Regions from separate parts of the Allobosea sp. 124 genome, predicted to be linked through region 1. Evidence: riboswitches for the same ligand, from Rfam matches in the RefSeq annotation. Region 1 holds a riboswitch; each other region holds the start of a gene.

Evidence for each region. A riboswitch is a leader RNA that binds a small molecule or an ion and turns the genes downstream of it on or off. The one in region 1 is predicted to bind cobalamin.
Region 2: linked by a shared signal. The riboswitch ahead of C8D03_RS06350 (TonB-dependent receptor plug domain-containing protein) and the one ahead of C8D03_RS15835 (ABC transporter substrate-binding protein) in region 1 are both predicted to bind cobalamin.
Region 3: linked by a shared signal. The riboswitch ahead of C8D03_RS05850 (CbtB domain-containing protein) and the one ahead of C8D03_RS15835 (ABC transporter substrate-binding protein) in region 1 are both predicted to bind cobalamin.

Annotation. Positions count from the first base shown of each region.
Region 1 is NZ_PZZM01000001.1:3,334,368-3,337,630, forward strand. Features, by position in the region: gene C8D03_RS15820 (NUDIX hydrolase) at 1-216, shown strand, start outside; gene C8D03_RS15825 (TIGR02301 family protein) at 213-644, shown strand; gene C8D03_RS15830 (hypothetical protein) at 862-1,131, shown strand; cobalamin riboswitch at 1,231-1,443, shown strand; gene C8D03_RS15835 (ABC transporter substrate-binding protein) at 1,763-2,773, shown strand; gene C8D03_RS15840 (FecCD family ABC transporter permease) at 2,770-3,263, shown strand, end outside.
Region 2 is NZ_PZZM01000001.1:1,332,082-1,335,344, reverse strand. Features, by position in the region: gene C8D03_RS06350 (TonB-dependent receptor plug domain-containing protein) at 1-1,856, opposite strand, end outside; cobalamin riboswitch at 2,051-2,251, opposite strand; gene C8D03_RS26045 (DUF6719 family protein) at 2,518-2,766, opposite strand; gene C8D03_RS06340 (c-type cytochrome) at 2,950-3,263, opposite strand, start outside.
Region 3 is NZ_PZZM01000001.1:1,226,484-1,229,746, forward strand. Features, by position in the region: gene C8D03_RS05835 (TetR/AcrR family transcriptional regulator) at 1-46, opposite strand, end outside; gene cobO (cob(I)yrinic acid a,c-diamide adenosyltransferase) at 132-743, opposite strand; gene cobU (bifunctional adenosylcobinamide kinase/adenosylcobinamide-phosphate guanylyltransferase) at 777-1,295, opposite strand; cobalamin riboswitch at 1,466-1,652, shown strand; gene C8D03_RS05850 (CbtB domain-containing protein) at 1,690-1,866, shown strand; gene C8D03_RS05855 (CbtA family protein) at 1,879-2,610, shown strand; gene C8D03_RS05860 (DUF1636 family protein) at 2,628-3,017, shown strand; gene cobW (cobalamin biosynthesis protein CobW) at 3,022-3,263, shown strand, end outside.

The DNA.
Region 1 (3,263 bases):
TTCGGCCGCGATGCGGCGGGCGAGATCACGCATCATTTCGTCGTCGCTTCCTTCGTCGGGGAATGGCTTTCCGGCGAGCCACAGACCGGCCCGGAAGCCGGCGCGGTGATGTGGGCCGATCCGCTCAGGCTTGGCGGCCTGCCGACGACGCGCGAACTCGCGGATGTGCTGCGCCGCGCCCGCGGCATCCTGATCGAAGCCGGAGGCGACGCATGAGGCGGGCCGCGCTGTGCCTGCTCGCGCTGCTGCTGGCGGGGGTGCCAACCGGCGCAGCGCTGGCGCAGCAGCGCCCACCGGCCGCGGCGAAGCCGGCCGAACCCGCTCCAGCGCCCGAGCCGCCACCACCGCCCTACGAGCCGCAACTGCTGAAGCTCGCCGAGATCATGGGGTCGCTGGCCTATCTCCGCACGCTCTGTGCCGGCAAGGAAGCGCAGGACTGGCGCAACCGCATGACCGCCCTGGTCGAGGCCGAAGGCCGGACGCCGGTGCGGCGCGAGCGCCTGACCAGCGCCTATAACCGCGGCTTCCGGGCCTATTCGCAGACGCACCGCGCCTGCACCGACGGCAGCCAGGAGGCTTCGACGCGCCTGGCGGGGGAGGGCGAGCGCCTCGCTCGCGCATTGGCCGGCCGCTATGGCGGATAGGTGACAGGGCGCGCCGAACTGAATTTTCCCGCGCGATTTGCCCGGCTGCGTTAACCTTTCCTAAAGGGCACGGTAGCGTCCCGCTCTGGCACGGCCTATGTTTCAGATGACGTCGATCGTCGCGAAGCGGGCCGGAACTGGCACGATTCGCGCCAGGCAAGACAAGCATTCGCGCGATAACGAGCCCGTTCAAGCAAGCCGCAGAGCCCTCGCCTTCATGTCCATCATTTCCGACGACCTGCCGCTTGACCTCACCCTCGCCGAGGAGAGCCACGACGCGCGCCGCGTCGCCTATGGCTATGTCGAGGACGCTTTCGCCGAGGCCCAGCAGGACGGGCTGGACAGCGACGCGCTGGCTCATGCAGCGCTCTTCGCTGCCTTCCGCACGCTGGTTGAGACTTATGGCGAGGAGGCGACAGCCGTCTTCGCCGAAGCCCTGCCGGACAAGCTGCGCGGCGGTGCGTTCAGCAGCGGGACGCGGCACTGAGCCGGGCTCCAACCTGAGCGCATGATGCGCCGGGTGCGGTGTTCGTTCACCCGCTGCTGTGTTTGTTCCCATGGCCTTGACGGCGGCTGCTGCGCCTCTATCGTGAATCTTGATCAAGGTTCTTCGGTCGTTTTCGGCCGAAGCTAAGAGGGAATTCGGTGAGGCGTTCAGCGCCGAAGCCGAGGCTGCCCCCGCAACTGTAAGCGGCGAGCTCTCTGTCCATTGTCCACTGGCGCACCCTGCGCCGGGAAGGCCGGGCGGAACAGGCCCCGACCCGCGAGCCAGGAGACCTGCCCTGATCGACTGAACGGTCTTTCGGGCGGGGTGTCCTGATCGGTCGTGCGCGAACGGGCCGGGCCTTCAAATCCCCGAAGGCTCCTCGCGCGCGCCCGTCGCATGCCCCTCAATCGTCACGGGGTTAGCGATGATGCAGACGTCTTTTTCAAACAGCCAGCAGTATGGCGGGCAATCCGGGCACACGGTGCCGCTTGCTGATGGCATGAGAAATTGTAATGTTATTACATTTCATGTAGGCGTTGAACCCGCCGCGGCGCGCGCTGTCGCGCCGTCCTGCCTACGTTTCAAGCCGGATTTCATGATGACCCGATCTGCCCGTGGCCTGCGCCATTCCCTGCGCGCGTTCGCCCTTGCCCTGTCGTTTCTCGCCGGGGGCGTCGCCTCGGCCCGCGCCGAAGCGACGCGCTATCCGGTGACGGTCGAGAATTGCGGGCATCAGGTCACCTTCGAGAAGGCGCCGAAGCGCGTCGTCGCAATCGGTCAGACCCAGACCGAAATCCTCTACGCGCTGGGTCTCGGCGACCGGGTCGTCGGCACCGCCGTCTGGTTCAGCCCGGTGGCGAAGCGCTTCGAGGCGGCGAATGCCGGGGTGAAGCGGCTGTCCGATAACGATCCGAGCTTCGAGGCCGTCGTCGCGCAGGAGCCCGATCTCGTCACCGCGATGTTCGAATGGCATGTCGGCCCCAACGGCATCGTCGGCAAGCGCGACCAGTTCGCGAAGCTGAAGGTGCCAGCCTATGTCTCGCCGTCCGATTGCGTCGGCAAGGATAATTCCGGTGCCGGCGACGGCATCCGCACGCAGATGTTCACCATGGAACTGGTCTATCGCAACATCCGCGAGTTCGGGCTGGTGTTCGATGTCGCGGACCGGGCCGAAGCGCTGATCGCGGAACTCAAGGCGCGTGAGGCGAAGGCCGTGGCGGCTGTCGCGGGCAATGCGGCCAAGGACATCCCAGTCACCGTCTGGTTCTCGAGCAAGGACGTCAAGGGCGATGCCTTCCTGGCCGGTAAGAATGGCGTTCCGGCCTATATCCTGGCCAAGCTCGGGGCGCGCAACATCATCACCACCAATGAGGAATGGCCGCTCGTCGGCTGGGAAAGCGTGGCTGTCGGCAATCCCGCCGTCATCGTCGTGGTCAAGATGGACCGGCGCCGCTTTCCAGCCGACGATATAGACCTGAAACTGAATTTTCTCAGGACGGATGCGGTCGCCAGCAAGCTCGACGCCGTGCGCCGCAACCGGATCGTCGTGATGGATGTCGGCGCCACCCGCGCCGGCCTCGATACGGTCGATGGCATCGAGGCGCTGGCCAACGCTATCCAGAGCTTCGGGTTCGCCAGGTGAGCCACGCACCGATCGAGCCGAACTGGCCGGCACGGATCGCGATCGTACTCTCGGCGCTGCTGGCGCTGGTGACCGCGATCACGCTCGCCGTCACCATCGGCGAGATGCAGATTCCGCTGTCGACCGCCTTCCAGGCGCTTGGCAACGGGATGTTCGATCTCGGCTATCCGGTCAGCGCGATCCAGCAGGGCGTCATCTTCGATTACCGCTTAAGCCGTGCACTGCTGGCAGCGCTCTGCGGCGGCACGCTGGCCCTGTCGGGCGCGATCTTGCAGGCGCTGCTGCGCAATCCGCTGGCCGAGCCCTATATCCTCGGCATCTCGGCTGGCGCCTCGACGGGGGCGGTCGCGGTGATGATCCTCGGTTTCGGGGGCGCGGTGCTGACGATCTCGGGCGGGGCCTTCCTCGGCGCCGTCGTGGCGCTGCTCGTGGTCGCGCTGCTGGCGACGGGGGCGGGCGGTTCGAGCGACCGCGTGATCCTGGCGGGCGT
Region 2 (3,263 bases), 2.0 Mb from region 1:
CGCAAGCCGGCGAAGGCGCCGAGGCCCGGTGCGAGGAAGCCGACCGGGTTCTCGTAGCGTTTGTCGAACAGGTTATCGACGCGGCCGAAGACGGTGAGCTGCTCCGTCGCCTTGTATTCCGCGGCGATGTTGACGGTCGCTGCTCCTGTCGCCCGCATCCGCGAGATCGAGAAGTCGCGGTTCCCGTCGACGCGGTCCCCGACATAGATCAGCGTCGCGGAGAGCGAGAGCTTCTCGATCGGTGTCCAGGTCGTGGTCACGCTCGCCTTGTGGCGCGGCCGACGCAGGAGTTCCCAGCGCGCGATCTCGTCCTTGGCGAGCGTGAAGGTGTAGTCGGCCCGCACCTTGAACTCCGGCGTCAGTTCCAGAGCCGCGAAAGCCTCGACGCCCTTGGTCGTGGCCTTGCCGACATTGGCGTAGGAATCGCGCGTGAGGTTGGTGGTAATCAGGTTCTCGATGTCGTTGTGGAAATACGTCGCGCCGAAGCGGACGCGGTCGTTCAGCAGCGGCTGTTCGAAACCGACATCCCAGCCGCAATTCTCTTCGGGCTTCAGGTTGGGATTGCCGAAGAAATTGAAGGCAGGCCTGGAATCGCTGAAGCGCTCGCTCAGCGTCGGCGGCTTGAAGCCGGTGCCGTAGCTCGCCTTCAGTTTGGTCTCCGTGCCGGGCACGATGAACACCGGCGCCAGGCGGTAGGTCGTGTGACCGCCGAACTCCTCGTCGTTGTCGTAGCGGATGTTGGCGACGGTGAAGAAGCGGTCGGTCCAGTTCGACTGCAGCTCGACGAAGGCGCCGGTGTTTCCGGTGGACGCCGTGAGCGTGCGCGATTCATAGCGCTCGTTCTCGTGCTGCAGGCCCATCACCAGCATTTGCCCTTCGGTCAGCCTGAGATCGCCGCGCCAGTCGAACTTCGTGCGCTCGCCGAGATTGGGTGTCGGCGTGCCGAGAAGGCCTGCAGCGTTTGCGGTGCGGTTGCTGCGATCCTGGTTGGTGTAGGCGATGCCGAAGCGGTTGACGAAGCGGCCGTCCAGCGGGTCCCAGACGATCTCGCCGCGCGTGAAGGCCTGCTTGTAGTCCTGGCTCGAGCGGAAGCCGTTGGGGCGGCTCGGAAAGCCTGAATCGCCGGTCGAGAGCAGGTAGCCGTCGCTGTAGCGTCCGATCCAGCTCAGGCTGACGGTGTCGGTCAGCTTGAAGCCGAGCCGCGCCGAATAGCTCCAGTTGTCATAGGAGTTCGGGTTGATGCGCCGGCCGGCGGGGACGAGGTCGGGCGGCGTGACCGGCGTTGCCTCGGATCTAAAATGGGCGATGTTGAAGGAGTAGTTGAAGCGGTCGCCGCCGCCGCTCAGGCTGATCGCCTGGTTGAAGGTGCCGTGGGAGCCCGCTTCGACGGAGGCGGTGACCTTCGGCGGCCCTTCGCCGCGCCTGGTCGTGATCGAGATGACGCCGGCCAGCGCATTGGCGCCATAGAGACCGCTCTGAGGACCGCGCAGCACCTCGATGCGCTCGATGTCGTTGGTCAGCATCGAGCCGAAATCGAAGGAGCGGTTCGGCGTCGAGGGATCGTTGACCTCGATGCCGTCGATCATGACCTTGACGTGGTTGGAGTTGGTGCCGCGCATGAACACCGAGGTCTGGCCGCCGGGGCCGCCGATCTGGACGATGTTGAGCCCCGGCACGGCCGCGAGTGCCTGGGGAAGGGTGCGGCGCTGCTGGACTTCGATCTCCCGGGCCGTGATGACGGTGACGGAACTGGCGACCTCCCTGGCGGGAGTGGGCGTGCCGGTCGCGCTGACGACGATCTGGTCGAGCGCGATGATTTCGGTCGGCGACTGGGCATGGGCTGTTTGAGACAGCACGATGCCGGCGGCAGCAAGAGAACAGCGGATAACGGAAGAAGGACCGCGCTGGGCGGCCTTGGGGATACGGATCACGATGAGACCTCGGGCGTTGACGTCTGTGGCACGTCACCGCGAACGCGATCTCCCGTTTGCCCCGGTCAGGGGGCAGACAGTCGAGCAGCGATCGAAACACCCCGTCCGAACGTGTTCGCGTGTGACCACGACTGACGGCAGGTCTCCTGGCTCGCGGGTCAGTGCCTTGTCACCGCCTTCCCAGGGCCGAGGTCCCAGTGGCGTGTGGCGATAAGGCTCGCCGCTTACAGTTGCGGGGGCAGCCGCAGCATAGAATGGCGAACCATCCGCACTGCGTTCCCTTTTGATCCCGTGAGGGAACCGTCTCGTTTACGAGTAAGGCGGAAAAGCGGCGGGGTCAATTGGCCGGCGCCGCGGCCCTGCCTGCCCCGATTCAGATCGCTCTTCAAGCCAATGGGTGTCCCGTAACTATCTGATAAATAGAAGGAGTTTTTACGCCTTCGGTGCTCGAAGCCAGCTTCGGAGGACGCCGCTCCATCCAGCCGATCGCGATCGCTCCGGCGGCAAGGGATTTGTGCCGGGTCAGGTCCAGGGGCCAGGGTCGCAGGTTCGAATCGTGTCGGGTCGCCGCGAATGTGGCTCGCAATCAGGCGCGCGGCACGCAGCGTCGCTCCCGGGGCGTCGACGGAGCCTGTGTATTTCTTGTGCCGCGGCTCGGCATACGGCCCCCGGTGACCTCCATCACCTGACCCTTCGAGCATTTCCGGCTCTCGACGAGAACTTTCTCGCCATACCGGAGGACACCGGCGGCAGGCTCCTTCTTCAGCACCTCCTGTGCGATCGTGGGCGAAACAATTGCGAGAAGGGCGGTACAGGTAACGATCAGACGCTTCATTGGCCCGCTCCAAAATTGAGACAGTGCTCCGACGCTACGCTCGCGGGGCTGGCTGGTCAAAACGGGATTCCGCTCGATCAGGTCGCCGGCTATGGCGAACTCACGCTCCTTCGCCTCAAGGGCCGAGGCCGTCGTGGGGACGCAAAGTCCGAGCCGGCCCCGGAGGCCCGCCACGCCCCGAAGTCAACGCGCTCTGAGGCTCATGATATAGGCGATGACGTCGTCGGTTTCGTCTCGCGTGAGCTGATAGCGCGGCATGTTGCCATGTGGCGTCTGCAGGAAGACGCGCAGCGAGAGTTCGGTCTGCGACGCCATGTCGGCGATCGCGCCGAAACCGGGCGGAACCCGGCCGGGATCGCGGCCGGAGCCGTCGATCTGATGGCACTGGATGCAGAGCGACGTGGCGACCTCCCGGCCGGCGCGCGCATCGCCGACGCTCTGTGCCAGAGTGGCCTCCGCCCCGAGCAGGGCCGCGCCGAGCGCCAGCAGCCTCAACC
Region 3 (3,263 bases), 2.1 Mb from region 1:
CCTCGCGCTTGCCGTTCTTGCGTGGCTGCTTCGGGACGCCGGCCATGAGAGTCTCGATAAATTGAACCTGAATTCAAATTCAATCTGCGAGCAAAGCCAGGCCCCGTCAAGCGGACGCATGCTGCCGGTCGCTAGAACTCGATTCCGACCTGCGCCTTCACCCCGGCGGCGAAATGGTGCTTCACCAGCGTCATCTCAGTGACGAGGTCGGCGGCCTCGATCAGCTCCGGCTTGGCGTTGCGGCCGGTGACGACGATGTGCAGGTCCCGCCGGCGGGCGCGGAGGGTGGCGACGACATCGGCCAGCGGCAGGTAGTCATAGCGCAGCGCGATGTTGAGCTCGTCCAGCACGATCAGGCGGATCGTCTCGTCGGCCATGAGCTCCTTCGCCTTGTCGAAGGCGCGGCCGGCGGCGGCGATGTCGCGGGCCTTGTCCTGCGTCTCCCAGGTGAAGCCCTCGCCCATGGTGTGCCAGGCAATCTGGTCACCGAACGTCTCGAGCGCCTTGCGCTCGCCGGTCTCCCAGGCCCCCTTGATGAACTGCACCACGCCGACGCGCCAGCCATGGCCGAGGGCGCGCAGCACGAGCCCGAAGGCGGCCGTCGACTTGCCCTTGCCCGGCCCGCTGTTGACGATGAGAAGTCCCTTCTCGACCGTCTTGGCGGCGACCTCGGCATCCTGCACCGCCTTGCGCTTTGCCATCTTCGCCTTGTGGCGGGCGGCGTCGTCGATCTCGGTCGTCATCTCGTCCTCACTTTACGCCTTCACTTCACGGTTTCACTTCACCTGCATCGGCAGGCCGGCGACCATGAAGACCACCCGGCCGGCCCGGGCCGCGATCGCCTGGTGCAGCCGGCCGGCCTCGTCGCGAAATCGCCGCGCCAGCGCATTATCCGGCACGATGCCGAGCCCGACCTCGTTGGAGACGAGCACGACCGGCCCGGAGGCCCGCTCGCAGGCCGCGATCAGGGCCGCGGCGGCGGCGGCCGTGTCGTGCTCTGCCAGAATCAGGTTGGTCAGCCAGAGCGTCAGGCAATCGACCAGCACCGGCCGCCCGACCGGAAGCCCGGCCATCGCCCCGGGCAGCTCGAGCGGCGCATCCTGCGTGATCCATTGCTCCGGGCGACGCGCGCGGTGCTCGGCGATGCGGTCGCGCATCTCGTCATCCCGGGCCTGCGCGGTCGCGATGTAGCTCCAGGGCGGCGGCAGCGCCTCGATCAGCGCCTCGGCATGGCGGCTCTTGCCCGAGCGGGCGCCACCGAGGACGAGGGTGAGATGTGCAATGTCTGCGGTCATGTCGGGTGGCCATGAGACCAGCCCTCATCCTGAGGAGCGGACGCCAGTCCGCGTCTCGGAGGATGCTCCAGAGCACGCCGGACCATCCTTCGAGACGCCGCTTCGCGGCTCCTCAGGATGAGGGCTCGGATGGAAGCGAGGCAACTGCATTGCACAGCCCACCGCACATGGCTAATGATCTCCGAGACGGTGCCTCCGCAAGGAGGTGAAAAGGGAACGCGGTGCGATACCGCGGCTGCCCCCGCAACTGTAAGCGGCGAGTTTCGCGCCATCGGCCACTGGGAGCGATCCCGGGAAGGCGGTGCGAAACGCTAGGACCCGCGAGCCAGGAGACCTGCCGTCGTCTGATCCGCATTTCCAACAGGCCGCCGGCGGGGCGGCCAGGAGAACAACGATGAATACGGTTTCGGTTTCCCCCTCTCAGGCCAGCGTCTCCGAACGCGCCAAGGCCGTCGCGGCAGCGCTCGTGCTCGGCTTCGTGCTGGTCTACACGGTCGGATTCGCGGCGTCGGCCAGCGTTCACAACGCGGCCCATGACACGCGTCACGGCCTCGCCTTTCCCTGCCACTGAGGGAAAGACATCATGGTCAATCGTGTTCTCACGGTCAGTCTTCTGGCCGGGCTTCTGGCTGGGCTCATCGTCGCCGCTCTCCAGCATGTCACCACCACCCCGCTGATCCTCAAGGCCGAGACCTATGAGGCCGCGCTGCGCGCGGTCGCGCCGTCGCAAGCCGCCTTCTCCGGTGAAGCGAAGATCATTCTCGCGCATGGCGCGGAAAACCATGGCGAGCACGCCGAATGGAAGCCGCAGGACGGCCTGCAGCGGACGCTCTTCACCACGCTGGTGACCGTCGCCACCGCGATCGGCTTCGCCGCCCTGCTGCTGGCCGGGATGATCGCCGCCAATGACGACATCGACGAGCGCCGGGCGCTGATCTGGGCGGCCTGCGGGTTTCTCGCCTTCGGCCTCGTGCCGGCGATGGGGCTGGCGCCCGAACTGCCCGGCGCCGCCTCGGCCGCGCTCGAACAGCGCCAGCTCTGGTGGATCGTCACCGCGCTGGTGACCGCGGGCGGGCTCTTCGTCTTCCTGCGGATGGAGGCGCCCTGGCTGCGCGCTCTGGCCGTGCTGGCGATGCTGGTGCCTCACATCGTCGGAGCGCCGCATCCGGCTGCGCCGGAGAGCAAGGTGCCCGCCGAGGTCGCCGCTCATTTCGCCGCGCTCTCGCTGGCGATCCAGGCCGCGCTCTGGCTCGCCACCGGCTTCGCCGTGGGCCGGCTCTGGCCCTGGTTCGCCCGCCGCGCAGAGGCGCGGTGACGGGGAAGGCCGGCGCCATGTCCGAAGGCGATCTCACCATCCATGTCTGCACGGCCTGCAGGCGTGTCCGCGAGGATTTGCCGGATGGTTTCGACCAGCCGGGAACGGCGCTCGCGGAAGCGCTGACGCAGCGCCTCGCCGACGGCGCGCCCGGCATCACGGTCGTCACGGCGGAATGCCTCGCCGTCTGCAAGCGGCCCTGCACCATCGCGCTCGCAGCCGATGGCAAATGGACCTACCTGATCGGTGATCTCGACACCGAAACCCATCTCGACGACATCGTCGGCGCGGCGACGGCCTATGCCGCCAGCGCCAACGGCATCGTTCCCTGGAAAGAGCGCCCGCCCTGCTTCCGCAAGGGCGTGGTCGCACGCGTGCCGCCCATGCCGGCGCGCCAGCAAGGATGACATCATGACCGCCCCGCAGAGCCCGGCCCCGGGCAAAATGGCTCTCGACAAAATCCCCTGCACCATCGTCACCGGCTTTCTCGGTGCCGGGAAGACGACGCTGGTGCGCCATCTGCTCGAAAACGCCCAGGGCAAGCGCCTCGCCGTGCTCGTCAACGAATTCGGCGATCTCGGCTTCGACGGCGAATTCCTCAAGGGCTGCGGCATTTCCGGCTGCACCGAGGAGGATGTCGTCGAACTGCCGAA